Regions from separate parts of the Microbispora sp. H10830 genome, predicted to be linked through region 3. Evidence: riboswitches for the same ligand, from Rfam matches in the RefSeq annotation. Region 3 holds a riboswitch; each other region holds the start of a gene.

Region 1 (7,168 bases), on a different contig from region 3:
GCCCCGGTGCCGGGCGGCGTCGATCCGGCCGGCTGGAGATGACCCGTCAGGTGGTGGCCAGCGCGACCGTCGGCGACAGGCGGGCCGCGCGCATCGCCGGATAGAGGCCGGCGAGGGTGCCGATGACGAGCGTGGCGCCGACGGCGCCCGCGAACGCCCAGGCCGGGACCACCGGCGGCCAGTCACGCGACAGCGCGTAGCCTGCGGTGGCCAGGCCGCCGAGCGCCGCGCCCACGATCCCGCCGAGCGCCGACAGCAGCAGCGACTCGGCGAGGAACTGCAGGCGCACCTGCCCGCGGGTGGCGCCCAGCGAGCGGCGCAGGCCGATCTCCTTGCGCCGCTCCAGCACCGAGATCACCATCGTGTTGGCCACGCCGACCCCGCCGACCAGCAGCGCGACCGCGCCGAGGCCGAGCAGCAGGTTGGTGAACGCGCTCGCGGCCGCCGCCCGGGCCGCCAGCGCGTCGGAGGGCCTGCTGACCGTGACCTCCTCCGGGTTCTCCGGGTTGACCGTGCGCGGCAGCACGGCCCGCACGGCCTCCACCGACTCCTCCGCGGACCGCTCGTAGACGGTCGTCGGGTGGCCGTCGAAGCCCAGGTACTTCTCTGCGGCAGGGAACCCGACGAGCGCCGAGCGCTCGATCTCCGGGGCGAGCGGCATCGGGCCGAGGACCCCGACGACGGTGAACCACCGTTCGCCCATCCAGACCTGTACGCCGGTTCTGGAGATGCCGAGCCGTTCGGCGGCCTTGGCGCCCAGCACGACGGCGGGACGCGCCTCGGTGGCGGCGTTCAGCCAGGCCCCCTTGACCACCCGGCCCTCCAGGGTGGTGAGCAGGTCGGCGGTCGTGGCCTGGACGGCGATGCCGCCGGTCACGGCCTTGGGGATGCGGTCGGTGCGCCGGATCGTGGTGTCGACCGTGCCGGTGGCCGAGGCCGTGCGGACCGGCCCGATGCGCCGGACCATGCCGAGCGCCTCGACCGGCAACTTGGCCTCCTCGCCGAACACCGTCTGCCCCGGCGCGACGGTGAGCAGGTTGGTGCCGAGCCGGTCGAGCTGGCGCAGCAACTGCTCGCGGGAGGAGGACGAGATGCCCAGCACCGCGATCATGGTGGCGATGCCGATGGCGATGCCCAGCGCGGACAGGACCACCCGCGCGGGGCGGGTGCGCAGCCCGGCCGCGCCGGTCCGCAGGACGTCGGACGGCCCGAGCCTGGCGGGGGTCAGCCGCTGACGGGTCATCGTGGTGCTCCCTTCGCCGCCCCCGCGGTTTCGGCGTTCGGCGCCGTTTCAGGGGTGCGCTTGGGGTTGGGCCCGGGTGGGCGGCGTCCGGTGCCCGCCCCGGCGTCGGCGACGACGTTGCCGTCGCGTACGCGCACCTGCCGGGGGCACCATTCGGCGATCTCGGGGTCGTGGGTGATGACCGCGATCGTGGTGCCGGCGGCGTGCAGGTCGCGCAGGACCCCCAGCACCTCGGCGCCCGCCGCGGAGTCCAGGTTGCCGGTCGGCTCGTCGGCCAGCAGCAGCGGCGGGTCGCCCGCCACGGCGCGGGCCACCGCCACCCGCTGCTGCTCGCCGCCGGACAACTGGTTGGGGCGGTGGCCCAGCCGGTGGCCGAGGCCCACCCGCTCCAGCGCGGCGGCGGCGCGTTCCCGCCGCGCCCGCAGCGGCGTGCCGGTGTAGAGCAGACCGTCGGCGACGTTGTCCAGCGCGCTCACTCCGGGCGCGAGGTGGAACTGCTGGAAGACGAAGCCCAGGTGGCGGGCGCGCAACGCGGACAGCTCGCGGTCGGAAAGCCCGGCCACGTCGTGCCCGGCGATCCGTACGGTGCCCGTGGTGGGCCGGTCCAGGGTCCCGATCAGGTGCAGCAGGGTCGACTTCCCGGAGCCGGACGGCCCGGCGATGGCGACCAGTTCGCCGCGTCCGACCAGCAGGTCCACGCCGCGCAGGGCCCGCACGCCGCCGCCGTACACCTTGGTCACCTCGCGTAGCTCCACGACGTAGGGCTCCTCGGGCTGCTGGATGCTCATGTGGCGGGCACCCCGACCTTCATGCCCTCGGCGAGCCCGGCGCCGGTGATCTCGACCATGCCGCTGCCGAAGGCGCCGAGCTCGACCGGGACCACGCGGGTGGACGCGCCCTCGGCCACCTCGACGCCGAAGCCGCCCTCGCGCAGGGCCAGCAGCGCCTCCACGGGCACGGCCAGCACGTTCTCGCGCCGCTCGCTGACCAGCTCCACCTCGACCGGGGCCTTGTCGAGGCGGGTCTTCGGGGTCTTGCTCAGGGTGATGTCGACGTCGATGGTGCTGCCCTCGTCCTGGCCCTGCCCGGAGGAGACGGCCTCGGCCACCGTGCCGACCGCGGTGATCTTCCCGGTGACCCGCTCGCCGCCGGGCAGTTCCACGGTGACCTTGGCGCCCTTCCTGGCCAGCGTTTGGTCGTCTGTGGACAGGTCGACGTGCACCAGCCGCCGTACGCCCGACACGGTGAGGGCCGGACGTCCGGGCGTGGTCCTGTCGCCGACCTCGACCTTGGCGTCGGTCACCCGGGCGGCGGCGGGCAGGAAGATCACCTGGGAGGCGTCCACCTGCCCGGTCTCGGGCAGCCCGGCGTCGTCCTGCCACTCCTTGACGGCCACGTAGGTGGCGTAGCTGAAGTGGTCGTCCACGGTCAGGTCGTCGCCGTAGCCGAGGACCTTGAGGTTGCGTTCGAGCTGCTCGACGTCCGGGCCGTCGTCGACGCCCTGTCGCAGCGGGCGGTACATCGGCAGTGATCCGTACATGAGGACCACCGGCCTGCGGTCGACCCTGAGCAGCGGACGGCCGCGCCGGACGACCGCGCCCTCGGCGGGGGCCCAGGTCACGGTGCCGGAGGCGTCGGTGCTCACCTGCCGCTCGCCGGAGTAGGTCAGCGACCCCTCCACGGTCTTGGTGTCGACGAGGTCCTGACGGGTGATCGACGCGGTGGCGGGGACCGGGGGCGGGGAGGGCTCGGCCGCGCCTGCGCCGTCGCCGCCCGCCACGGCGACGGCCGTTCCCGCGGCGGCCAGAGCGAGGACGCCGGCGCCCGCGATCACCAGGCCCTTCCTCACGGCTTCCTCCCCGGCGCGAACTCCTCGCAGGCCTTCTGCGCCTCTTCCATCGCCTTCTCCTGGCCCGGCTTGAGCTTGATCTGGATCCCCTGCCCGGGGGCCGGGTCGGCGATGTCGATGCCGTGCTCGCGCATGCACTGGGCGAACTTGACCATCCGGTCGCGCGCCTCGGGGTCGTCGCCGCCGAGCTTGTCGCCGACCGCGTCCTTCATGAAGTGCTGGCAGGCCTGCATGGCCTTCTGCATCGAGGCCTCGTCGCCCTTCTTGCCCATGATTCGGACGCGGCCGTCGGGACCGGGGTCGGGCACGTCCACTCCGTGCTCGCGCATGCACTGGGCGAACTTGAGCTGGGCCTCCTGGCGGTCAACCGTGGCCGACGCCGACGGCCTGGCCGTCGCGCCGCCCGCCGTGCCCGGCCTGGCGCCGCCCGCGCTGGCGATCCCGTCGTCCGCGGGGGCCGCGCCGCAGCCGGCCAGTGCCAGTGCGAGCCCCAGTGTGAGCCCCAGTGCCGGGCCCAGCGCGCGCAGTTGTCGTATGCGCATGGGTCGTTCCTCCTCTGTCGTTCCTTCTCATCCGGGGCGTTCACCCGGGACGGGGCCCAACTCCAGCGGAGGCGGTGCTAAACGCGGATAAGCGAGATCCGCTTATCCGCGGCTAACACCGCCTGCGCCACTCTCGGAGCGAGCGGGAGGTTGGGATGCGGGTGCTCGTGGTCGAGGACGAGGAACAGCTGGCCGAGGCCGTCGCACGGGGGCTGCGGCTGCACGCGATCGCGGTGGACGTGGCCTACGACGGTCAGGAGGCGCTTGAGCTGGCCGCCTACGTCGACTACGACGTGGTCGTGCTCGACCGCGACCTGCCCGAGGTGCACGGCGACGAGGTGTGCCGGGAACTGGTCACGGCCAGCGGGACCGGCCGCATCCTCATGCTGACGGCGGCCGGGCGGGTGCGGGACCGGGTCGGGGGTCTGTCCCTGGGCGCCGACGACTACCTGGTCAAGCCCTTCGCGTTCGCCGAGCTGGTGGCCCGGATCCGGGCGCTGGCCCGGCGCTCGCCCCGGGTGGTGCCGCCCGTGCTGGAGCGGGCCGGGATCCGGCTCGACCCCGCCCGCCGTACGGTGGTGCGCGACGGGCGTGAGGTGGCGCTGGGCCGCAAGGAGTTCGACGTGCTGCGCGAGCTCATGTGCGCCGGCGGAGGGCTGGTGACCTCGGCCCGGCTGCGCGCGAGCGTGTGGGACGAGCACGCCGACGCCGGCACGGGCGTGCTGCGCGTCACGATCACCTCGCTGCGCCGCAAGCTGGGCGAGCCCGCGGTTATCGAGAACGTGCCGGGCCGGGGGTACCGGCTGTGACCCGCGTCCTGTCCCCGTGGAGCAGGCTCGGCCTGCGCATGCGGCTCACCCTGCTGTACGGCGGGCTGTTCTTCCTGGCGGGGTCGGTGCTGCTGTGGTTCACCCACCTGCTCACCGCGCGGGCGCTCAACCAGCGGTTCGTGGTGGCGGTGGCGTCGAAGGTGACCGGTACCCCCCAAACCGTGTTCGGGGGCAGGTTGCCCGACAGCGACATGCTCGCGCAGCGGGTGCGCACCAACGTCGAGCAGGGGGCGGCCGACGTGCTGACCGACGTGCTCAGGTCGTCGGTGATCGTCATGGTCCTGGTGGGGGTCGTCGCGGTGGTGCTGGGCTACCTGGTGGCCGACCGTGCCCTGCGCCCGCTGGACCGGGTGACCGAGACCGCGCAGCGGCTGTCGGAGAGCACGCTGCACGAGCGGATCGAGCTGCGCGGGCCGCAGGACGAGGTCAAGCGGCTCGCCGACACCTTCGACGCGATGCTCGACCGGCTGCACGGGGTGTTCGACGCCCAGCGCAGGTTCATCGCCAACGCCTCCCACGAGCTGCGCACCCCGCTGGCGGTCAACCGTACGGTCCTGGAGGTGTCGCTGGAGGAGCCGGCGGCGTCGGAGGACCTCAAGGCGCTGGCCCGCACGCTGCTCGGCACCAACGCGAGGTACGAGCGGCTGATCGAGGGCCTGCTCATGCTGGCGCAGTCGGAGCAGGAGCTGGCGGCCCGCAAGCCGGTCGACCTGCGGCAGGTCGTCCGCATGGCGATGGAGCAGATCGACCTGCAGCCGCGCCGCAGGAAGGTGGTCGTCCACGAGGACCTGTGCCCGGCGGTCGCGCACGGCGACCCGCTGTTCCTCGAACGCTGCCTGGTCAACCTGCTGGAGAACGCGATCAAGTACAACGTGCGGGACGGGGAGGTCTGGGTCCGGTTGCGGGAGGAGGAGGCCGGGGTGAGCGTGACGGTGGAGAACACCGGGCCCCTGGTCCCGCCATACGAGGTGGACGACCTGTTCGAGCCGTTCCGCCGGCTCGGCGGCGACCGCGTCCGCTCCGCCCGGGGGGCGGGGCTGGGCCTGTCCATCGTCCGGGCCATCGCCGTGGCGCACGGCGGCGAGGTGGAGGCGCTCGCCCGGCCGGAGGGCGGCCTGACGGTGACCGTACGCCTGCCCGGGTGAGCCCGGATTCTCCTGCCGCCGGTGATCGCGGCGCGCCCGCTACCCGTCCGCGCCAGGTTTGCTGCCTACTGCCCAGTAAAATCTGAGTTGTTCTAACTTGACCGGTTTGACCTGGTCTATTACGTTTTAGGCATCTCAGGGCGCACTTGCTCATCTCAATGGTCAAGAAGCCCTCCTCAGACCGACGCGGCCGGCCGACCCGGCCTGCCGCCCGGCCGCCGAGTCCGCGTCCGCGCGGAGCCGGGGACCCACCTCTCCTGGGGTGAATCGGCATGCGTGCCGTAGGGCGACTTCCAGCCCGAACCCGTCAGCTAACCCGGTAGGCGGCATGGAAGTAAGGGAGTACGCCCCACCATGCACGTCCTCAACACCTGTCTTCGCGCTGCCCTCGCGGGCGGGGCACTGGCCTCGGCGGTGCTGATCGCGTCGCCGGCAGCGCACGCGGACAACCCGGCCACCGGCAAGGGCGCGGCGGCCGCGAAGTCCATGTCCGAGATCGCCTCCACGCTGCCCAAGGTCAGCGCGACCGACGTGCTGACCCTGGCCAGGAGCCAGGTCGGGATCAGCGAGAACGCCAACGGCGGCGGGACCAAGTTCCAGCAGTGGTACATGTCCACTCCCCGCGCCCGCGAGACGCTCGCCCGCGACGGCGGCACGCTCAAGGGCTACCTCAACGCGGCCTGGTGCGACATGTTCGTCTCGTGGGTGGGACAGCAGCTCGGCATCGGTCCGGTCATGGGCTCCGACGCCTACACCGTGGAGCACGCCCGCTGGTTCGCCGACCACGGCCGCTGGGGCCGCACGCCCAAGCCGGGCGCGGTGGTGTTCTTCAACTGGAACGGCAGCAAGGACATCGACGACGTCGAGCACGTCGGGTTCGTCGTCAAGGACAACGGCGACGGCACGATCCGGACAATCGAGGGCAACACCGGCGACGGCGGTGCCGTCGAGGCCCGCACCCGTCCCACCTGGCAGGTGGCCGGATATGGCTACCCGATGTATCCCGGGGACGCATCCGCATCCGCATCCGCCTCCTCCTGACGGACGACCGCCCCGAAGCGCGCCGGTGATCCCGGCGCGCTTCGCCGTCCCCACCGAGAGCGTCCGGCTCCCTCCAAATTGACCTATATAAGCGTGAGCTGCGAGCCTGGCGGCATGCACGCGTTCGACGTCCTCGGTGATCCGGTGCGCCGCCGGATCCTGGAACTGCTCGCCGAGGGAGAGCGCCCCGCCGGGGAGATCGGCGCGATCGTGCAGGAGGAGTTCGGGATCTCCCAGCCCGGGGTGTCCCAGCACCTGCGCGTGCTGCGGGAAAGCGGCTTCGCGACGGTCCGGGCCGAGGGCACCCGGCGCCTGTACGCCGTCGACCCCGCGCCGCTGCGCGAGGTCGACATCTGGCTCGACCACTTCCGCCGCTTCTGGAACCAGCGCCTGGACGCCCTGGGCACCGAACTCGCCCGCGGCAGGCGGGAGCGCCGCCTGCGGGACGACTCCCGTCCGTGAATCGTGCGCACCTGACGCATGGCCGTACCAGCCCGCCGGTGCGGGGTCACCGCGAT
Region 2 (7,168 bases), on a different contig from region 3:
GGGCGACCGCAGTGGGCAGAAGATCTGTAGGACACGACCGAGGAGCGACGAGATGAGTTCAGCCGGAGAAGGCCTGTCTCGTCCGTTGCCCGAGCAGGTCCGTTTACACGTGGTGGAGGTCGCGGCGCAGGTGCTGGGCTCGATGCCCGCCGCGGCCGTGCCGCCGCCGTTGCGCAACATCGCCAGATTCGACCCGCGCAAGCGCGCCCGCCTGGGCAGCGCGCCGATCGCGGCCCAGCTGGAGAACGACAAGGAGTTCCGCGAGCGGGTGGCCGAGACAGTGGAGACCGCCTGGCCCGAGCTGGTGGCGAGCCTGGCCGAGGGCACCGTGCCCCCCGCGGCCGAGCCGGTGCTGGTCGCGGCGGCGGCGTACCTGACCCGCCCGCCCGGCTGGCCGGACCTGGTCGAGCAGGCGCGGACCGACCTGGAGCAGGCCGCCGCCGCGGGCACCCAGCGGGAACAGGCGGAGACGCGGCTGCGCGAGCAGCTCGCGGCGCAGCGTGCCTCCGCCAAGGAGGAGATCGACCGGGTGCGCGAGCAGCTCAAGGCGGCCCGGGCGGAGAACTCCGACCTGCGGCGCAAGCTGCACGACGCCCGCGAGCGGGTCAGGGCCGCCGAGGCCAGGGCGGCCGAGCTGGAGGCGGAGACGGCCGAGGCGCGGGCCAGGGCCGCGAGCGCCAACGGCGCGGCCGAGACCGAGCTGCGCCGGCTCAGGGAGCGCCTGGCGGACGCCGAGCGCCAGCTGGAGGCCAGCCGCAGGGCCGCCCGCGAGGGCCGCAGCATCGAGGACGCCCGGGTGCGGGTGCTGCTGGACGCGCTCCAGGACGCCGCCGCCGGGCTGCGCAAGGAGCTCGGCCTGCCCACGACGATCAGCAGGCCGGCCGACTACGTGAACGCGGTGCTGCCGGGCGAGCCGGGCGTGACGGCCGTGCCCGCGCGGGCGCTGGCCAACGACGATCCGCAGCTCCTCGACCAGCTCCTGGCCATCCCTCATCTGCATCTGATCGTCGACGGCTACAACGTGACCAAGACCGGTTACCCGTCGCTGACCCTCGCCGACCAGCGGGCCCGGTTGCTGACCGGGCTCGGCGGGCTCGCCGTGCAGACGCGGGCGGAGGTGACGTGCGTGTTCGACGGCGCCGAGCTGAACGGGCCCGTCCAGGTGTCCGCGCCGCGCGGGGTGCGGGTGATGTTCAGCGCGCCCGGGGAGATCGCCGACGACCTCATCCGCACGCTGGTGCGGGCGGAGCCGCCGGGCCGGGCCATCGCCGTGGTCTCCTCCGACCGGGAGGTGGCCGAGTCGGTGCGCCGCATGGGTGCCCGGCCGGTGCCCTCGCTCCTGTTGCTGCGCCGTCTCGGCCGGAGCTGAAGCGCCGTACGCGCGCTCCGGACCGGCGTCGTCACGGTGAGTGATGACTGCCGCGAATACCTGCGAATAGGTTGAAGCATCAAGATCGCCTAGATAGAGTCGCGCCGCAGGTTTCGTTGATCTAAGAGGTTGATCCTCAAGGGGGCTCAGTGCGAGGGCGTGTGCCGGTGGCCGCCGGTCTGGCCGCCGTGGTCCTGCTGACGCCGATGGCGGGCGCGCAGGCGGATCCGAAGCCCACAGTCGCGCAGGCCAAGGCGAAGCTGAGCAAGCTCAACGAGCAGGCCGACAAGCTCGTGGACCGCTACAACGCGGCCAACGAGAAGTGGAAGAAGGCGAGGGAGAAGTACCTCGCGATCAACGGCGACTACAAGAAGCAGAACGTCCGGGTCGAGGCGCTGCGCTCCGGGCTGGTCTCGATGGCCGTCAGCAGCTACCAGGTCGGCGAGATGGGGTCGTGGGGCGGCGTCTTCTACAGCTCCAACCCCGATGCGATGCTCAGCGGCCTCGCCACGCTCAACCACATGTCGGCCGAGCGGGCCGGGCGGCTCCGGGAGTACGAGGGCGCCATCAAGGACCTCAAGGACCGCCGCGACCAGAGCAAGGTGGTGTACAAGGAGGCCACCGACGTCAGGGGCGAGCTCGCCGACGAGAAGGACAAGGTCGACAAGCTCGTCCGTGAGCAGATGAAGCTGCTGCGCTCGCTCGGGACGTACAACCCCGGCAACCCCAACAGCGCGGGAGTCGTCTACGCCGGGCCGGCGTCCGGCAACGCGCTGTCGGCCCTCCAGTTCGCCTACAAGCAGGTCGGCAAGCCCTACCGTTACGGGGGCACCGGACCGGACTCCTGGGACTGCTCGGGGCTCGTGCAGGCCGCGTGGGCGGCGGCGGGCGTGACGCTGCCCCGGACCAGCTACGAACAGTGGGCCTGGGGCGCGAGCCGCAGGGTCTCGCTGGACGAGCTCCAGCCGGGTGACCTGCTCTGGCACGCCGGGTACGGGCACGTCGGCATCTACGCCGGCGACGGCAAGGTCGTCCATGCCCCCCAGACCGGCGACGTTGTGAAGATTGTCACACTCGCCGAGTATCACGCGATCGGAGCTGTGCGCCCCTGAGGGCCCGGCCATGTTCGTGATCTCTGTGCCTTTTGTGGCTTCTGTGACCCGATTTGGTCGTTGTTGCCGAGATTGTGAGCAGAGTCACACTTAGCCGTTTGCGGTGCGGGTAAGCTGCGCTTTCTTCTCGGCGGCCTTCGTTATCCGATCTTTATCCGGCGGTGGGGCTTTGCCGAACGCGGCGGGACCTCGGTAGCTTCTGGGCCGCGGCGAGCACACCTCGCCGCGGCGCACCCGGTCGGCCGGCCGGGGCGCGCAGTCATCCACCGTCATCGGCGTCCTCCATCACCCTCCCCTTCGCGGGATCCCCCGACGCCGGTGGCCTGCCGAGTCCGTGCAGTCAGGAGGCACGGAGCCGGGGAACCATCGACCTTCACGCGAAGGTCCGGGGTGAATCGGCGCATCGCGCGCCGTAGGGCGACTTCCCCGCCCGAACCCGTCAGCTAACCCGGTAGGCGTGAGCGGAAGACCCGAGGAGAGATCCTGTCTACCACCCCCGCTAGCCTGTCCCGTCTTGCCCGAATTGCCCTTGGTAGTGCCGCTTTGACGGCATCCGTAGGGGTCGCCGGAGCACATCCGGCGGCGGCCGACACGGTGACGGTCACGGTCGTCAAGACGGCCACAGCGACGAAGACGGCCACGAAGACGGGCACCGCGACGAGCGCGAAAACCGCCGCCCGCAAGGCCGCCGCGAAGAAGCAGACCAAGAAGCACGCCGCCAAGCGGAAGATCAGCAGGGCCTCGCTCCAGCGGGTCAAGGCCCAGCGCGCGGTGAAGGCCGCGGAGAAGCAGATCGGCGACCCCTACCGCTACGGGGCCACGGGACCGGGCGCGTTCGACTGCTCGGGCCTGGTCCAGTACGCCTGGCGCAAGGCGGGCGTACGGCTGCCGCGCACGACGTGGTCCATCCGCGGCGCGGTCAGGAAGAAGGTGTCCTGGGGTCACTTCGAGCCGGGTGACCTGATCTTCACCAGCGGCGGCGGCCACGTCGGCATGTACGTCGGGCACGGCAGGATGATCCACGCTCCGCACACCGGCACGCGGGTCCGGATCGACAAGCTGGACGCCTACCGGAGGAGCACCTTCGTGGGTGCCGTCCGTCCCGGCGTCTGACGGGCACCGGTCACCAGCCCCCTCGACCGGCGCCGTCCTCACGGCCCCGTCCACCTCGCCGAGGTGGACGGGGCCGTGGCACGTGCTGGTTACCATGCACGGCGTGACTGTCACGAGCGCCGCGCCCGGGGGCGTGCCGGGCGCGCGCGCCGAGGCCGATCGGCGCCGGCCCGAGGTTCCGCCCCACGGGGTCCGTCCCCGCCGGATCGCGGCCGTGGCCGCCGCGCTGGCCGCGCTGCTCGCCGGGCCCGCCGGCGCGGCCCCGCCCGACCCGCTGCTTCCCCTGCGACTGGACGCCCGGGCCGCCGTGCGGGAGCACCCGGGCATGTGGATCGGTGCCTCCGTCGCCCGCGGCGGGCGTGCCGTCGTCGTCGGGTCGCCCCGGCCGCTGGTCGCCGAGATCGCCGCGCTGGCCGATCGCGCGGGCCGCACGGTCACGAGGATCTGGGGCGGGTACGGCGGCGCGGTGGTGCTCGTGCCGCGCACCGAGGAGCAGGCCGCCGTGCTGGCGGAGCCGGCGAAGGTGGACGGCCTGGCGGCCGTCGCCACCGGCGGCCGCGTGATCGTGCAGCCGGCGGCGTTCGCCCGTCTGTCCGCGACCGGCCGCCTGGTCGTCGTGACCCACGAGCTGACGCACGTCGCGACCGCCGGTCCCCGCGCGGTGCCGATGTGGCTCATGGAAGGCTTCGCCGACTACATGGGCTACCTGGACAGCGGACTGCCGGTCCGTACGGTCGCCGCCGAACTGGCCGCCGACGTGGCCGCCGGGAGGCCGGCGCTGAACGGCCTGCCCGGGCCCGCCGACTTCGCCGCCAGGCCCGCCCAGGCGTACGAGGAGGCGTGGCTCGCCTGTCGCTACGTCGCGGCCCGGTTCGGCGAGCGGAGGCTGGTCGCCCTCTACCGCGCCGCGCTGCGCGAGGGGATCGGCGCCGCGCTGCGGGAGGTTCTCGGGCTGTCCGCCGACGGCCTGACCCGCGAATGGCGGTCGTACGCGCGCGAGCGGCTCGCCCGGTCCTGATCTCCACAGGGCGCCCGATCTCCATGAGGTGCGGGTGCGATCGCGGCTGCGACAATGCGTTCTCGGGCGGCGCGGGCGGACCGCGCGGGCAGCGGGGGTGAGGATGACGAAGCGGACGCTGATCGTCACGAACGACTTCCCGCCCAGACCGGGCGGCATCCAGGCGTTCGTGCACGGCCTCGCCTCGCGCAGGCCGCCCGGCTCCGTGGTCGTGTACGCCCCGCGCTGGAAGGGGTGTGAGGAGTTCGACGCCCGCCAGCCGTACGAGGTGGTCCGTCATCCCTCCTCGCTGATGCTGCCGACGCGCTCGGTGGCGAGGAGGGCGGCGGCGCTGGTCGAGGACGGCGCCACCGTCGTCTTCGGGGCGGCGGCGCCGCTGGGGCTGCTCGCTCCCGTCCTGCGCGCCGCGGGCGCGGGCCGGATCGTCATGCTCACCCACGGGCACGAGGCGTCGTGGGCCCGCCTGCCGGGCGCGCGCGCCCTGCTGCGCCGGATCGGCGCGGGGGCCGACGTCGTGACCTACCTCGGCGAGTACACCCGCCGCCGGATCGCCCGGGTCGTCCCGGCCTCCAGGCTCGTACGGCTCGCGCCCGGCGTGGACACCGCCGCCTTCCACCCGGGGGCCGGCGGCGACCGGGTCCGCGCGTCCCTCGGCCTGGGCGACCGGCCGGTGGTCGTGTGCGTCTCCCGGCTGGTGCCGCGCAAGGGCCAGGATGCGCTGCTGCGGGCCTGGCCGCTCGTCCTGCGGCGGATTCCCGGCGCGGTCCTGCTCCTGGTCGGCGGTGGCCCCTTACGGCGGTCGCTGGAGCGGACGGCCGCCCGGGCCGGCCTGCGCGGCTCGGTGGTCGTCACCGGATCCGTCCCCTGGGCGTCCCTCCCGGCCTACTACGACGCGGGCGACGTGTTCGCCATGCCGTGCCGCAGCAGGTTCGGGGGGCTCGACGTCGAGGGCCTCGGCATCGTCTACCTGGAGGCGTCGGCCACCGGGCTGCCGGTGGTCGCGGGCTCCTCCGGAGGCGCCCCCGACGCCGTACGGCACGGCGAGACGGGCCTGGTGGTCGACGGCACGTCGCACACGGCGGTGGCCGGCGCGCTGTGCGACCTGCTGGGCGACCCGGCCCGCGCCCGTGAGATGGGCGAGCGGGGCCGGGCCTGGATCGAGGAGGAGTGGCGCTGGGACCTCGTCGCGGCCCGGTTCGCCGCACTTTTGTGACGGAAGGCCGCCTCAGCCGGTGAACACCTCCACGAGGAGGAGGCCGTTCAGCGCGCAGATCACGCCGGCGACGACGACGCCGGCGACGGTGGTGAGGCGGCGGTTGACGAGATCGCCCATCAGCTTCCTGCTGCCGGTGAACGCCACGAGCGGCACCAGGGCGAACGGGATGCCGAAGGACAGCGCGACCTGGCTCAGCACGAGCGCCCGCGTGGGGTCCACTCCGGCGGCCAGGACCGCGATGGCCGGGATGATCGTGACCAGCCGTCGCGCCAGGAGCGGTACGCGGCGGCGCAGGAACCCCGCCATGATCACCTGCCCGGCGTAGGTCCCCACGCTGGAGGAGGCCAGGCCTGAGGCGAGCAGGGCGAGCGCGAACGCGACGGCCGCCCCGGGGCCGAGGACCTGCCCGAGACCGGCGTGGATGGCCTGCAGGCTGCCGGGATCGCCGCCGCCGAACGTGGCGGCGGCCACGGTCAGCATCGCCATGTTCACCAGCCCGGCGGTGCCGAGGGCGACGGCGATGTCCATCCTGCTGGCGCGCACGGCCTCCCGGCGACCGCCGTCCGCGCTCTGGTGCTGGGTGAGGGCCGAGTGCAGGTAGACGACGTGGGGCATGACGGTCGCCCCGACGATCCCGGTGGCCAGCAGCAAGCTGTCGGTCCCGGCCAGGCGGGGCACGAAGCCGCCCGCCACACCCGCGAGGGACCCCGACAGCAGCACCTGGTAGGCGAAACCGGCCAGGACCACACCGAGCATCGCGGCGACGGCCGCCTCGAACCGGCGGCGTCCGCGCGGCGCGAGCATGAGCAGCAGCGAGGAGACGACGGCCGTGACGGCGGCGGCCGGCAGCAGCGGCACGCCGAACAGCAGGTTCAGGGCGATCGCCCCGCCGATGAACTCGGCCAGGTCGGTGGCGGCGGCGACCAGCTCGGCCTGCACCCACAGCGGCAGGCTCATCCGGCGCGGCAGGTGGTCGCGGCACAGCTCGGGCAGGTTGCGGCCGGTGGCGATGCCGAGCTTGGCGGAGAGCGCCTGCACGAACATGGCCAGCACGTTCGCGAGGGCGATCACCCACAGCAGCATCGTCCCGTACTGGGCGCCGCCCGCCATGTTGGTCGCGAAGTTGCCCGGATCGATGTACGCCACGGAGACGACGAAGGCGGGACCGCACAGGCCGGCCAGCCGCGCCAGGCGGCCCGGCGCCGCCCGCCCCTCGGCGGGTACGGCGGGCGCGGGCCCGTTCAGGGGACGGCGGGAGTCGAGCACGAAAGCCTCACAGGAAACACGAAAGCCTCACAGGCGGGAAATCTGGCGTGCGGCACGGCGGGTGCCCCACCACG
Region 3 (7,168 bases):
GGCGGCGTCTTCGGTGCGGGCGGTGATGCCTCCGCAGGCGTCTACCAGGACCTGCACGTCGAGGCCATGCGTGAGCGCGTCGAGGGCGGTGCGCAGCACCACGATCTCGGTGGTCACCCCGCAGATCACCAGGGTGGGGCGGCCGGCGGACACGACGGCCTCACGCCAGGCGGCGTCGTCCCAGCAGGACGGTCCGGTGCGCACGTACGGCTCGCTGTCCGGCACCTCCTCGATCATCACGGGGCCGCCCGGGCGAGGCGCGGCCGAGACGGTGAACGGGATGTCGAGGGCTGTGACGAGCCCGTTCAGGACCTTGGCCGCCCGGCGGATGGAAGAGGCCGGGTTGGTGACACTGGCGTCGACGATGCCGTCCTGGAGGTCGGCGAACACCACGTGGACGGAGGAGGGGATCAACATCGTTCTGACTCCTAATCATTCAGAGCTTGAATCGTATGAATACGGTAGCATTGAAGGCATGAACGGTGTCAAGCTGACCTCCACGCTGGCCTTCCGGCTCGGCACACTGGGGGCCGTGATGACCGAGCGGTTCTCGGCACGCCTGGCCACCCACGGACTCAAGCCCAAGCACGTGGGACTGCTGGCACTGCTGGAGTCCGGAACGGCGACCTCTCAGCTCGACATCGCCAAGCTCATGAACGTGGCGCCCAGCCTGGTGGTGTCGCTCGCCGACCGCCTGGAGGAGCTCGGCGCCGTACGGCGGGAACGCGACCCCGTGGACCGGCGCAGGCAGACGCTCGCGCTCACCGAAGAGGGCCGGGAGTTGCTGGCCACGTGCACCGCGGCGGCGGCCGAAATCGACACGGAACTGACCGGCGGCCTCAGCCCCGAGGAGACGGAGGCACTGCGGAGCGTTCTGGGCACGCTGGCCCGCCGCAACGGCCTGCCCGCGGACTAGACGACCAGCGCCTCCTCACCGCCCGGCCGGCGCAGGTCATCCCTGCGAGCCGTTCGCGGTCTACATGCGCGCGCCCAGGTGACCTGGTGACGCTTGACGAGTGTGACGAGGGCCACATCTTCCCTCTTATGACCGCTGCGACCTGCGGTTTTGTGCTTTTGATCCTTTTTACGTGACTCTTATCCTTTTGGTGCCCTTTGCGCCAATATGGGGCAACTTGGTAGTTTCCTTGCCCTGCGACGGGGTCCATGTGACGCCGTCGTTACGAACCCGGCCCGGCCGTGTTCGAGACGACCATCCACTGTCACCGTCGCCACGTCCTCTCCGCCCCCCTGGGCGCCGGTGATGCCGAATCCGTGCAGCAAGGAGGCTCGGAGCCGGGGAACCAATCGACCTTCGACGAAGGTCTGGGGTGAATCGGCGCGCCAGCGCCGTAGGGCGACTTCCCTGCCCGAATCCGTCAGCTAACCCGGTAGGCGCAAGCGGAAGACCCTAGGGAGAGATCCCCTGTTCACCAACTCCACCACTCTGCTCCGCGTTGCCTGTGTCACTCTCAGTAGCGCAGCGCTCACCGCCTCCACAGGAGCATTGAGCGCACTCCCCGCGTCCGCCGCGTCGGCGACAGCCCCGCCCTCGGCCCCGGCGGTCATCCCACCCGAGCCCCCCGCCACGGTGACCACCCCGTACAACGGCGAGGCTCCCACGGCGTCCACGGCGAATGACTCCGCGAACACGAAGCTCACCAAGTCGGCCCGCCAGCAGGAGAAGGCCGATCACGCCATCAAGGTGGCGAAGAAGCACCTCGGCGATCCGTACATATGGGGCGCCACGGGCCCACGGGCGTTCGACTGCTCCGGGCTGGTCCAGTTCGCCTGGCGCAAGGCCGGCGTCAAGCTCCCGCGCACGACGTGGTCGATGCTCGACGCCGTCAAGAAGAGGGTCTCCCTGGCGCATCTCAAGCCCGGCGACCTCATCTTCACCAGTGGCGGCGGCCACGTGGGCATGTACATAGGGCACAAGAAGGTGATCAGCGCTCCCCACAGCGGCGCGGTGGTCAGCGTCGACAGGCTCAACGGTTACTGGAGGAGCAGCTTCCTCGCCGCCGTGCGCCCCGGCGTCTGACCCTGGGCCGCGGAGACATCCTCGCCGGAGATGCCCCGAGGCGTGCCGCCGTCCGGGGCGTCTCCGCCGAGGGCCGACCAGGAGCCGGAGACTACGCGTCCTTCGCGATGAGGCGCTGGAGCAGGGCCAGCAGGGTCCCGCGGTCCCCGTCCGACAACGGGATGTAACACCTGGCGAGCACCTCGTCGGCGACCTTGTGCCCGGCTTCCAGGACTCGCTCCCCGGAAGGGGTGAGATGGTGCTCGATGCGCCGGCCGCGCCCGGGCCGGCGCTCGATCCACCCCTGGGCCACCAGGCGCCCGGCGAGGGTTCCGAATGCCTGCTCGGTCTGGAAGGTCGCCGCGGCCAGTTCCCGGGCCGACGCGCCGGGAGAACGGCTGATCGCCCGGAGGGCGTCCCACTGGGCCAGCGTCGCGCCGATCGCCGAGAGCCCGCTCTCCAGGGCCCGGTGCTGCCGATACTGGGCCTGCTTCACCGCTCGTCCGAGTTCTTGCAGATCGCCATGCACGGCATGAGTCTAGTACGAGACTAAGCTACTTTAAATAAATATCCTTAGTTATGCTGGGCCCATGAACACCATCCCGCTCTACGACGACCTGTCCCTCACGGTGTCGGAGGCCGGAACCGGCAGACCGGCCCTGATCCTGCACGGCGGCGGCGGCCCCGCAACCGTCGCCGGACTCGCCCAGCACCTTCGCCGGACGACGCACACCATCACGCCGGTGCACCCCGGCTGGGACGGCACCCACCGCCCCTTATGGCTCACCGGCATAGACGACCTCGCCCTGGCCTACCTGCACTACCTGCATCGGCTCGGACTGCGCGACGTCCTCGTCGTCGGCTCCTCCCTCGGCGGCTGGACCGCCGCCGAGATGGCCGTACGCGACACCGCGGGGATCATCACCGGACTGGTGCTGATCGACGCCGTCGGCGTGCACATCCCCGGCCAGCCGATCCGCGACTTCTTCTCCCTCGACGCCCGCGGCGTCGCCGAGTACGCCTGGCACGACTCGCAGCGCTTCTACGCCGATCCGGCCGGCGTTCCCGCCGACCAACTCGCGCGCCGGGCAGCCGACATGGCCACCATGCGCACGCTGGCCGGCGACCCCTACATGCACGACCCCAAACTGCTCCGCCGGCTGCGACACGTCGACGTACCCGCTCTCCTGCTGTGGGGGGAAAGCGACCGGATCGTCACCCCCGCTTACGGCGCCGCCTACGCCGACGCCTTCGGAAACGGACGGCTGGAGGTGATTCCGGAGGCCGGCCATCTGCCGCACATCGAACAGCCGGCAGCCGCCTTCACCGCGATCGACGACTATCTGCGGGCAGCCGCGGCCCGGTGAGCGGCGGCGCACCTCGAAGCCGCACCTACGCTGCGCATCATGGAACTCCGGCAACTCAAATACTTCGTCGCGGTCGCCGAGGAGCTTCACTTCGGACGTGCGGCCGAGCGGCTGATGATCGTCCAGTCGGCGGTCAGCCAGCAGGTCGCACGGCTCGAGCGTGAGCTGAGGGTCGAGCTGTTCGACCGGTCGCCGCGGCATGTGCGGCTGACGGAGGCGGGTGAAGCGTTCCTGCCCGCCGCACGCGAGGTGCTGGACGCCGAACGCCGGGCGCTGACCACGATCGAGCGTTTCACGGACGGCCGGGAGACCGTGCTGCGTGTCGGCACCAGCAGGGGCATGGGGCAGCGGCTCGAGCGGGTACTCGAACGGCTGGTCGCGGGGACGCGGGTGGAGCTGCTGTCGGCCTCACCGGAAGAACGGCTGCGGCGGGTCGCCGACGGCCGGTTGGACGCCGCCTTCGTCCGCGGCGACGTCACCGCGCCGGACGGCGTGCGGCTGATCCCTGTCTGGCAGGACCCGCTGCTGGTCGCCCTTCCCGCCCATCACCCGCCTGCCGAGGCGGCGGGCGATCCCGTCGCGGACGTGCCGTCCGCGGGGATCGACCTGGCCGAGCTGGCCGGGCTACCCCTGTACCTGGTCGGCCGCGAGGTCAATCCGCCGCTGGTCGCTCTGGTGCGCGAGGCATGCAGGGACGCCGGATTCGAGCCCGTTCCCGGGCCTCCGCACAGCTCGCTGCAGGACACGCTGGCCGCCCTGGGCGCGGGGATCGACGGATGGACAGTGATCTACGCCGCGGCGGCCGGGCAACTCCGAGGCGGGCGGGTCGCGTTCCTTCCCGTGCGCTCGCCCTACCCGCTGTCCCTTCCGACAGTGCTCGCCGTGGGCGGGACCACGCGGGCGCGCCCGCTGGTGGAGGCGTGCCGGGCGGTGGTGCGCGACGATCGCGAATCGTGATCGTGGCGTGCGCGAAGTGCTTCTCGTTCGAGCGGGTGCTTCCGTCGTGAACTGGGGTCATGCCAGTTGTCACCATTCAGCAGGGTCCACGAGACGCCGAACCCAGGCGAGAGCTGGTCGCCCGGATCACGGACGCCTTCGTGCACGCGTACGACATCCCGGCCGACACGGTCCAGGCTGACCGGCCGACCCCGACGGAGAATCGGCGATGACGGTTCTCCCACCGGCGCGGCCGCGCGCGGGGACCAAGTTCGCGGGAATCGCGGCGGGCAGCTTCATGATCGGGCTGGATGCGTCGGTCCTCAATGTGGCCCTGCCCGACATGCGACGGGAACTGCATGCCTCCGCGGCGTCGCTGCCCTGGACCGTGGACGCGTACACCGTCGTGCTGGCCGGTCTGCTGCTCGCGTCCGGCTCGATCGCCGACCGCTTCGGGCCGCGCCGCGTCTACCGGGTGGCGCTTGCCGGCTTCGCCCTCGCCTCACTGGTCTGTGCCGCGGCGCCGAGTGCGGGCGTGCTGATCGCGGGCCGGGCGCTGCTCGGCGCGCCCGCGGCCGGGCTGGTGCCGGCCTCGATGGCACTGCTCGCCGCCCTGTATCCGGACCCCGACCACCGGTCCAGGAAGATCGGCGCGCTCGTGTCGATCAGCGGACTGGGCATCGTGGGCGGTCCGGTTCTGGGCGGTGCGCTGGTGGCGGCCGGAGGCTGGCGGCTGGTGTTCCTGGTGAACCTGCCGGTGGCGGTGCTCACCCTGCTGGCCTCCGGTGGGCTGAGCGACCATCGCGGGGGTACGCCACGACCACTCGACCTGGCCGGGCTGCTCCTTTCCGTCGCCGGGCTCACCGCGCTGACGTTCGGACTGGTGGACGCGGGGACATCGGGCTGGGTTCGGCCACTGCCTCTCGGCGCGCTGACGGCCGCGGCGGTCGCGTTCGGGGTCTTCTCCGTGGTTCAGCGGCGAACCCGAGCGCCCGTCCTCCCGCCCGCCCTGACGGCGCTCGCCAGGGTGCGCACGGACCTGGCCGTCGCGGTGGTCTCCCAGCTCGTCTTCTACGGCCTGCTGTTCACCCTCACCCAGTGGATGGTGCGTGACGTCTCCCCGCTCCGGGCCGGGCTGTCCTTCCTCCCGATGACGGTGCCTGTGATCTTCATACCGATGGTCACCGGCCGGCTGGTCGTCCGCTTCGGCGCCCGCCCCGTGATGCTCGCGGGGTTGGTCCTGGATCTGCTGGGCGGCCTGCTGCTGACCATGGGAAGCACCTCGCCCTGGGCGATCGTCGCGGTGCAGGTTCTCATCGGCGCCGGCAGCCCGCTCGCGATCCCCGCGTGCATCGCCGACATGTCCGCGGCCGTACCGCTCGAGCTGGCGGCGACCGGGCAGGGGGCGTTGAACGCGGCGCGCCAGGCGGGAACCGCGATCGGCGTGGCCGTCTTCGGCACGTTGAGCGCACTTTCGACCACGGGGATCGTGCTCGCCGCGTTCGCGGCGCTCACGGTCGCGGTGGTCCCCCTGAATCGGCTACCGCGACGCGCAGCACCGGGTCACCCCCGCGCGCGACTCACGCCGAATCCGCGGTAGCCGTACGACGCCTTGAGAGGGCACCGCCGGCAGGTAGGGCTGCGCTTCAGGCGACGACTGTGCCCGGCGCGGGCGGGACCCTGCGGGCGGAGGCCGCGAGCCGGTCCGCGAGCGCGGCGACAAGGCCGCGGAGCTCGTCCGGTCGCTCGATGACGAACGGCCGGTCGAGCGACGCGAGCACCGGAGGCAACCAGTCGAGCCGCTCCGCTCGCAACTCGACGCGGAGCCAGCCCTCGGTCTCGGGATCCGCGCCTTCCTCGGACGGGGACTCCTCCACGATCGCGACGCCGGCGGGAAGCCGGACGCGGATCTGCTCGACCGTCCCCTGGATCCGCAGGACCACTTCGTGCCGATACCGAGCCTTGGCGAACCCTGACAGGACGTGCTGCGCCGGATCGAGCCCGGCGGGCGGCTCGAACGAACCGGGCAGGGTCCTCGCGTCCGCGATGCGATCCAGCCGGAAGGTTCGATCCTCGCCGATCGCGGGATCCACACCCGTGACGTACCACCGGCCCGAATGGGCGACGAGCCCGTACGGATGCAGCGTGCGTTCGCTGCGCCGGCCGTCGGCGGCGGTGTACCTGATCGAGATCGGCCGGCGATGGCGCACCGCATCGGCGACGGAGAGCAGGACCGCGGTGTCCGGGGCGGCGAACTCGCCGGGCGGAGCCGTGAAGGCGAGGGATTCGAGCACGGTGTCGAGCCTGTGGGCGAGCCGCTCGGGCAGGACCCGCCGGATCTTGGCCGCCGCCGTCTCACTCGCCGTGTCCGTCGTCGTCGTCAATCCTGACCGGCGGCCGGCGACCAGGCCGAGCAGCACGGCGAGCGCTTCGTCGTCGCTCAGCATGAGCGGAGGCATGCGATATCCGGGGGCGAGCCGATACCCGCCGTAGCGGCCGCGCACCGACTCGACGGGCACGTCGAGGTCGACCAGGTGGTCCACGTACCGCCGCACGGTGCGCTCGTCGACGCCGAGCCGGTCGGCGAGCTCGGCCATCGTCCGAATGCCACCCGACTGCAGGAGCTCCAGCAGCGTGAGAACGCGATGAGTAGGTCGAGCCACGTCACACAACCTAGTGACAATACTGGGCGGTTTCTGTCCGGTATCCGCCCTAGTGTGCCATCGGAGAACGACCCAACGAACCAGGGAGATCACCATGGACTTCGTATCGATCCGCATCATCACGGGCGACATGGCGCGCCTCGTGGACTTCTACGAGCGAGCCACGGGAGTGGAGGCCAGTTGGT
Region 4 (7,168 bases), on a different contig from region 3:
TGGCCATCCGGCAATCCTTTCGCAGCCCATAGTTTGATTCGTCAGCCAAACATATACCCGGTTTCCCCTGGCTGACAATTCATGATTGCGGATTCTCAGGAACCTCTGAGTCCGGTGACTTCTCGCGTGGCTCCCGTGCCGTGCGGAGGCCCGCCGCGTCGGAACGTACCAACTTTACGATGCCGTAGACGACCGCGCCGGCGACGACCACGGAAGGTATCAAGGCGGACAATACCTCTGTCATTCTGCCTCGCTCGTGCCGGGGGTGTCATTAGGTGCACCCGAGGAAATTCCGAGGACGTGGCAAGGCTGCCCACCTCTTGCCGGGCCGGGTGCCCTGATACGACCATAGCGCCGGGAGGGACCAGGCGCGCCTTCCGGGGTGCCCCTGGAGGGCTGGGGTAATCCTCGTCTCTCCAGCGGCCTTACCGGATGTACTCGAAATCGTACCCAGAATGCCGACCCCGGCGGTCACCGATCCTGGGCCGTCCGGCCGTTTCAGCCGCTTGCGCGCTTCCCCGGCGACGGCGGGCGGCGGGGCCGCGCGCCTCCCGGTTCTGTCCGGCGCACGTCGTAGCCGCAGGTGAGCGGCTTGCCGAGCGGGACGAACAGGCACGGACGGACAAGTGTGAAGTGGCAAACACGTCTGCGGAAAAGGCCGGGCCGGGACGTACGGCCGTTGAAGAGCTCGGCTGAAACGAGGAGCCCGCGTCAGGGCGGCCGGATCTTCACAAGGGGCCCGGCAGCCTTCTCGTACGGCGCGCACGCCTCGCGCGATATACGCGCAAGCAGATCGCCACCGCCTGGAAGCCTCGTAAAAAGAGAGGACCTGCCGGTTCCATCAAGATCGACGAGCAGGTGGTCTGAAGATCGAAAAAAGGAGCGGGGGCACAATCACGTGGACGGCCCGGGCGGCCGCGGCGTCAGAGTTTCCCACGGCCAAACGATCCCCGCATTCCGCGGGCGCCGCCCGCGGCCGGGTAGAGCGGGTGGGCTTCCGGGAGCGCCATAAGGCCCTGTGCGGCTCCATACGGCCCCATAAGCGCCCCTGACGGTTCCTTAAGCCGCCCGTGGACGGATATGACCCGGGGGACGGCGGGGGCAGGTCTTAAGGATTGGCGCCGGGGGCGGTCTCGCGGTCATTGGGCACCTCTCGGGACGGTGAACCCAAGCATGGCATGCCCGGGAGGCCCCGCAAGGATTTTCCGTCACAGCCGGGTGAGCGGACGGTGCGGACGCGGCCATAGCGACCCATAGAAAAACGGGGCCGATGGTCCGTTCCATCGACCCCGTCCGTCGTCGTTACTTGACCTTGACCACCACGGTGTTGGCGACCTTGTCATGCAGCGCCTGATGCAACGGCTTGTCCCACAACAGCCACAGCACGTTCAGAAGAGAGGCGATGCTCGCGAGGTAGCTGATAACGGGAATCCACTGCAGGAACTCGAAAGCGTAGAGCACGCCGGCGCGCTTGAGCGCGGCGTCCTGGGGAAGCCCGCCCGCGTCGAGAGTGCCGCCGACCTGAACGACCTTGATGCCCATGACTTTCTTGCCGAGCGTCTGCCCCTGCGCCCGCAGCATGAGGAATTCATAGACGACCATGACGAGGCCGCCCAGGATCGCCGTGAGCAGTGACGCCAGGAAGTAACCGCTCCCGGGGTTGTAAACCCCGCTCGTGATGTCGATGCTCGCGTTGGTGACGACGATCCCCGTGATCACGAGCGTGATGATCGCGAGAGGAATGCCGACGATCACGCCGTCGATGATGCGGGCGACGAGGCGCTGCCACCACTCCGCGAGCGGAGCCGGAGCGCCGGGCGGAACCGGCCCCGTGGCCCCGTACGGCTGGCCGTAGCCGGGCTGACCATAGCCCTGCTGGCCGTACTGCTGCTGCCCGTAACCGGGCTGCTGGCCGTACCCCTGCTGGGCGGCCGGCTGGGCGTACTGCTGCTGCCCGTACTGATCCTGGCCGTACTGCTGCTGGCTCTGCTGGGCGCCGTAACCCTGCTGCGGGCCGGTCTGGCCGTAACCCTGCTGCTGGCCGTAGTCCTGGGGGCCGGTCTGCTGGCCGTAGCCGCCCTGGGACGGCTGGCCATACTGCTGCTGCTGGCCCTGCTGGGCGCCGTAACCCTGCTGCGGGCCGGTCTGGCCGTAACCCTGCTGCCCGTAGCCCTGCTGCTGGCCGTAGTCCTGGGGGCCGGTCTGCTGGCCGTAGCCGCCCTGGGACGGCTGGCCATACTGCTGCTGCTGGCCCTGCTGGGCGCCGTAGCCCTGCTGGCCGTACTGCTGCTGGCCCTGCTGGGCGCCATAACCCTGCTGCGGGCCGGTCTGGCCATAACCCTGCTGGGCGTAACCCTGCTGTGGGCCGGTCTGGCCGTATCCCTGCTGGCCCTGCTGGGCGCCATAGCTCTGCTGGCCGTACTGCTGCTGCCCGTAGCCCTGCTGCTGGGCGGCCTCCTGGCCATAGCCCTGCTGCTGCGGGGCCGGCTGACCGTACCCCTGCTGGCCGTACTGCTGCTGGCCCTGCTGGGCGCCGTAGCCCTGCTGCTGGCCGTAGCCGCCCTGCGCGGGGTCGTGGCCGGGCGGCTGCTGCGGGCCCGTGTGCTGTCCCGAGTGGCGGTAGCTGACGACCGTGACGTCGGGGTCGTAGTCCTGGGGCTGTCTGTCCGTGTTGTACCCGGGGTTCGATGGCGGCGGTGGCGTTCCGTCCGACTCGTCCTGGGGGTACGGCGGCTGTCCGGTGCTCACCGTGTCACCTCGTTTCGAAGACGCATGCGCCGAACGTCTGTAGCACACGCTGATATTGCCAAAAGTAGCGACAGGTGTATCAACAGTCACCTTTGCAGTAGTCGACAACCATCGTCAAGATCATCGATCAATGCTCATCAATCGTGATCAATGACGGTCGAGGTGCAGCAACATCCGGGTGTTCCCCAGCGTGTTCGGCTTGACGTGCTCCAGGTCGAGAAACTCGGCGACACCCTCGTCGTACGACGCGAGGAGTTCCGCGTACACCTCCTGGGAGACCGGGGTGCCCTGGATGGGCCTGAAGCCGTGCCTGGCGAAGAACTCCACCGCGAACGTGAGGCAGAAGACCCTCCGCACGCCGAGGTCCCTGGCGGTCTCGATGAGCGCGCCGACGATCCGATGGCCGATGCCTCCGCGGCGCGCCGCGGGGTCCACCGCGACGGTTCTGATCTCGGCCAGGTCCTCCCACAGCACGTGCAGCGCGCCGCAACCGACGACCTGCCCGTCCGTCTCGGCCACCCAGAACTCCTGGACGTCCTCGTACAGCGTGACCGTGCTCTTCTTGAGCAGACGGGGACCGACACCCGAGTACGCGTCGACGAGGCGCCGGATCGCCCGGACGTCCGGCGTCCTGGCCCGGCGCACCGTCACGGCCGTGGCACCCGATTCACTGGATGTCTGCGCGGCGACCTGCTCCATGACCGGCCAGCCTAGCCGGAGCGCGGCCGATCCCACGCGGCCGATCCCACGCGGTCGGCACGGAGCGTCCCCCACGGATAACGGTCATTCCCAAACGCCACACCCGACATGAGGTTTGACCGTCCGTAGCCGCCAGGATACGGACGGATGCGCGCCCGCACCCCGAGGCGGCCATCCCGGTTCGTCCCACTTTTTCCAGCTGTCCGAGCCGCACATCGAAACTCTCGGATCGCTCCAAACACAGGTGAACGCGGACGTATCACTACCGAGCTCGTGACCCGACCGTGATCATTTGGTTGTCAAACGTAGACGGGTTTCGGAGTTCTGGTTGAGCAAGAACTCGCCGTGCACTATCGTCCAGCGACGATGCCGGTCATCGTGAGCGCTCACGACGACCGGGCGCCGAATCTTCGAAGCACCGAGTGCGAAGGGGAGCCGGGGACCCAACTGCAGGATCAGGATCGGTTCGATCTCAGATCGTCAAGGGGTGAATCCACCAAGGTAGGGCTACTCCGGCCCGAACCCGTCAGCTAACCCGGTAGGCGCTCAGAAGTGCTCCGCCGTGCGGCCCCGTCCCGACGACGGGCCCGCCGCGGAGCACACGTGGGAGAGGAGCTCGGTTGCGCACGCGTGGAGGACGGCCGGCGGGCAGGCACGCCCGTGGCCGACGGTCCGGATCCGGCACGGCCGGTCCGGGTGCCATCCGCCGTCTGGCGTTCGTCGGCGTCGCGATCAGCGCGATCACGTTCGGCGCCCCGGTGGTCCGCGCCACCGCCGACCCCAAGCCGAGCCTCAAGGAACTCACGGCGCAGGTCGAGAACCTCTACACCGAGATCGAGACGCTCAGCGAGCAGTACAACGGCGAGCGCGTACGCCTGAAGGCGGCCGAGCGGTCCGCCGACCTCGCCAAGAAGAACCTCGCCAAGAGCGAGGCCGAGCTCGAGGTCCGCCGGCAGAAGGCGAGCGCTCTCGCGCAGCACTCCTACATGACCAACGGGCTCGGCAACGCGCTCGTGCTCATCGACAGCGACGCCGACCCCCGGCGCTACCTGGACCAGGCCTCCACGACGTACGCGCTGGAGCTGCAGCAGAGCCAGGAGGTCGCCGAGGTCACCAAGGCCATGGACGCCGCCGCACGGGCCAGGGAGAGCGCCTCCGCGCGGCAGGCCGAGGTCAAGAAGCTCCTCAGCGGCCTCGACTCGCGGCGCGACAAGATCACAAAGCTGATCAAGAAGACCGAGAGCAGCCTCTACCGGCAGGTCTCCCAGACGATCGGCCGCGAGACGCGGACGAGGACGTCGTTCCCCATCATCGGTGACGGCAAGGCCGCCCAGGCGGCCCGCTGGGCCCTCAGGCAGCAGCTCAAGCCGTACGTGTGGGGCGCCGAGGGTCCCGGCTCCTTCGACTGCTCCGGCCTGGTCATGGCGGCCTACCAGTCCGTCGGCATCAGCCTGCCCCACTACACGGGCGACCAGTGGACGGCCGGCACGCACATCCCCCGTGACCAGCTCCGCCCCGGCGACCTGGTGTTCTTCTACCCCGACCTGCATCACGTGGGCATCTACATCGGCAATGGCTACATGATCCACGCGCCGCAGACGGGAGACGTCGTCCACATCGCGAAGATCGCCGGACGGCCGTTCGCGGGAGCGGTGCGCGTCGCCGACTGAGCCCCTCCTCTACAGAGGGGCACCGGGCCCTTCCCCCGCAGAGCGAAGGCGGTCAGATGAGGCGGCGGCGTGCCGCCCAGGCGACGGCCTCGATCGCGGTCGCGACGCCGATCCGGTCGCAGATGCACCGCAGCCGGCGCCGCACGGTGCGCCCGCTGACGTCGAGACTGCGGCCCACCCGGTCGGCGGTCACTCCCTTGGCCAGCTCCGCGAGAAGAAGTAGATCCTCTTCGGTGAGACCGGCACGATCAAGGTCCGAGGCGAGACTGTCACCTCGGTAGACGACCTCGGGAATACCCATCGTCCGCCCTCCCCCACGACGATGATTCGTCGGCCCACCCTTCAGGGAAGGTAAACGCCTCCCTGGAAGGTCGTCAAGGTTCGGAGTCGGAGCATCGGTCGTACGCCTCCCGGGCCGCCTCGACATCCTCCATGTGGATCTCGGCCCAGCGCTTGATCGCCTCCAGCAGCGGCATGAGGTCCTCGCCCAGGGGCGTGAGCCGGTAATCGACCCGGACCGGCACCGAGGGGGTGACCGCGCGGGAGACCAGGCCGTCGCGTTCCATCGTCCGCAGCGTCTGCGTGAGCATCTTCTGGCTGACGCCGGCGATCGTCCTCGCCAGCTCGCTGTAGCGGAGCGGGCCGTCGGCGAGCGCGGTGAGCGCCAGGCTCACCCACTTGTCGCTGAGCGTGTCGAGCAGCTTCCTTGACGGGCAGGTCGCGACGTAGGCGTTGTAGCGCTGACGCGCGTCCTCGCGCCGCTCGGCCGCGGTCTGAGTGGCCATCGTCTTCCCTTCTCCTCCCTTACGCACTTCCAGGTGCCTTCTTACCGGGAGAGAGTAGCTCTTCATAGGCTCCTTGCCATACCGCAAGGAGGAACTCATGAGAGCACTGGTGGCGCGAGACGGAGCCGTACGGGTCGTCGATGTGGCGGAGCCGGAGCCGGGGCCGGGGCAGGTGCGGATCAGGGTCGAGGCGGCGGCGGTGAACCCCGTCGACCTGCTCACCGCCGCGGGCGCCCTCGCCGACTACAAACTCATGCCGCACCAGGAGACGTACGCACTCGGGTGGGACGTGGCGGGCGTGGTCGATCGCACCGGCCCGGCAGTGACGGGCGTACGTCCGGGGGATCAGGTCATCGGGCTGTCGGACCGGCTGACGGACCCGCTCAAGGCCCAGGCGGACCTGGTGGTGCTGGACGAGACGGCGGTCGCGCCCGCACCCGCCGGGGTGGCCGCGCCCGAGGCGTCGACGCTGCCGCTGAACGCGCTCACCGCCGTCCAGGCGCTCGACCTCGCCGGGCTCGCCGAGGGCGAGACCCTGCTCGTCACGGGAGCGGCCGGCGGCCTCGGCGGCTATCTCGTGGAGCTGGCCGTGGCGCGGGGGCTCAGGGTCGCGGCGGTCGCCGCGTCAGGCGACGAGCCGCTGGTGCGGGGCTTCGGGGCGGAGTGGTTCGTGCCGAGGGGCGCCGACCTGGCCGCCGCCGTCAGAGCCGTCGTTCCCGGCGGCGTGCACGGCCTGGTGGACGCGGCGGTCGTCGGCCTGCCCGCGCTGGACGCGGTGCGCAACGGGGGCGCGTTCGTCGCCGTCGGCGCCGGGCTGGACCCCATCCCGCTGCGCGGCATCCGGGTCTCGACGGTGTTCGTCCGCGCCGACGCGGCCCAGCTCCGGGACGTCGCGAAGCTGGCCGAGGCGGGACGGCTGAGCATGCGGGTGGCCGGCACCTACTCACTGGAGCGGGCGGCCGAGGCGCACGAACGCCTGCGCAAGGGTGGCCTGCGCGGCCGGCTGGTCCTGCTGCCCTGACCTCGCTGAACTGCCCGCCCTGGCTTGCTCTGGCTTGCCCTGGCACACGGCCGCGGGCCGGACGGCCATGCCGTCCGGCCCGCTCGCAGGAGATCGGACGCAGGATCAGGAACGACCGATCAGGAACGACCGATCAGTCGCGACCGAGCAGCTCGCGCACCCGGTCACGGCCCACGGCCAGCAGCAGCGTGGGCAGCCGCGGGCCGGTTTCGTGGCCGACGAGCAGCCGGTAGAGCAGGGCGAAG

What was found. Region 3 has a riboswitch for cyclic di-AMP ahead of HHX35_RS08055 (C40 family peptidase). Riboswitches for the same ligand answer to the same signal wherever they lie in the genome.
Region 1: it holds a riboswitch for cyclic di-AMP, as region 3 does, so the genes downstream of both, HHX35_RS23960 (CHAP domain-containing protein) here and HHX35_RS08055 (C40 family peptidase) in region 3, are expected to answer to the same signal.
Region 2: it holds a riboswitch for cyclic di-AMP, as region 3 does, so the genes downstream of both, HHX35_RS01980 (C40 family peptidase) here and HHX35_RS08055 (C40 family peptidase) in region 3, are expected to answer to the same signal.
Region 4: it holds a riboswitch for cyclic di-AMP, as region 3 does, so the genes downstream of both, HHX35_RS38980 (C40 family peptidase) here and HHX35_RS08055 (C40 family peptidase) in region 3, are expected to answer to the same signal.

What each region holds. Positions count from the first base shown of each region.
Region 1 covers NZ_JABBWX010000009.1:301,309-308,476, forward strand. The annotation lists gene HHX35_RS23925 (serine hydrolase) at 1-42, shown strand, start outside; gene HHX35_RS23930 (ABC transporter permease) at 47-1,243, opposite strand; gene HHX35_RS23935 (ABC transporter ATP-binding protein) at 1,240-2,031, opposite strand; gene HHX35_RS23940 (peptidoglycan-binding protein) at 2,028-3,092, opposite strand; gene HHX35_RS23945 (hypothetical protein) at 3,089-3,634, opposite strand; gene HHX35_RS23950 (response regulator transcription factor) at 3,790-4,443, shown strand; gene HHX35_RS23955 (HAMP domain-containing sensor histidine kinase) at 4,440-5,609, shown strand; cyclic di-AMP (ydaO/yuaA leader) riboswitch at 5,816-5,949, shown strand; gene HHX35_RS23960 (CHAP domain-containing protein) at 5,964-6,650, shown strand; gene HHX35_RS23965 (helix-turn-helix transcriptional regulator) at 6,765-7,112, shown strand; partial or broken gene HHX35_RS23970 (pyridoxal phosphate-dependent decarboxylase family protein) at 7,168-7,168, opposite strand, start outside.
Region 2 covers NZ_JABBWX010000001.1:427,098-434,265, reverse strand. The annotation lists gene HHX35_RS01990 (NYN domain-containing protein) at 53-1,369, shown strand; gene HHX35_RS01985 (C40 family peptidase) at 1,519-2,481, shown strand; cyclic di-AMP (ydaO/yuaA leader) riboswitch at 2,796-2,950, shown strand; gene HHX35_RS01980 (C40 family peptidase) at 3,025-3,594, shown strand; gene HHX35_RS01975 (hypothetical protein) at 3,698-4,612, shown strand; gene HHX35_RS01970 (glycosyltransferase family 4 protein) at 4,716-5,825, shown strand; gene HHX35_RS01965 (Nramp family divalent metal transporter) at 5,838-7,094, opposite strand.
Region 3 covers NZ_JABBWX010000002.1:680,395-687,562, reverse strand. The annotation lists gene HHX35_RS08065 (isochorismatase family protein) at 1-417, opposite strand, end outside; gene HHX35_RS08060 (MarR family winged helix-turn-helix transcriptional regulator) at 476-916, shown strand; cyclic di-AMP (ydaO/yuaA leader) riboswitch at 1,253-1,410, shown strand; gene HHX35_RS08055 (C40 family peptidase) at 1,505-2,038, shown strand; gene HHX35_RS08050 (MarR family winged helix-turn-helix transcriptional regulator) at 2,130-2,546, opposite strand; gene HHX35_RS08045 (alpha/beta fold hydrolase) at 2,608-3,384, shown strand; gene HHX35_RS08040 (LysR family transcriptional regulator) at 3,424-4,341, shown strand; gene HHX35_RS45090 (tautomerase family protein) at 4,401-4,553, shown strand; gene HHX35_RS08030 (MFS transporter) at 4,550-5,920, shown strand; gene HHX35_RS08025 (YafY family protein) at 5,967-6,983, opposite strand; gene HHX35_RS08020 (VOC family protein) at 7,078-7,168, shown strand, end outside.
Region 4 covers NZ_JABBWX010000024.1:85,909-93,076, reverse strand. The annotation lists gene HHX35_RS38995 (Lsr2 family protein) at 1-7, opposite strand, end outside; gene HHX35_RS38990 (RDD family protein) at 1,303-2,748, opposite strand; gene HHX35_RS38985 (amino-acid N-acetyltransferase) at 2,896-3,447, opposite strand; cyclic di-AMP (ydaO/yuaA leader) riboswitch at 3,838-4,007, shown strand; gene HHX35_RS38980 (C40 family peptidase) at 4,068-5,117, shown strand; gene HHX35_RS38975 (LuxR C-terminal-related transcriptional regulator) at 5,170-5,418, opposite strand; gene HHX35_RS38970 (helix-turn-helix domain-containing protein) at 5,492-5,902, opposite strand; gene HHX35_RS38965 (NADP-dependent oxidoreductase) at 6,000-6,923, shown strand; gene lysS (lysine--tRNA ligase) at 7,057-7,168, opposite strand, start outside.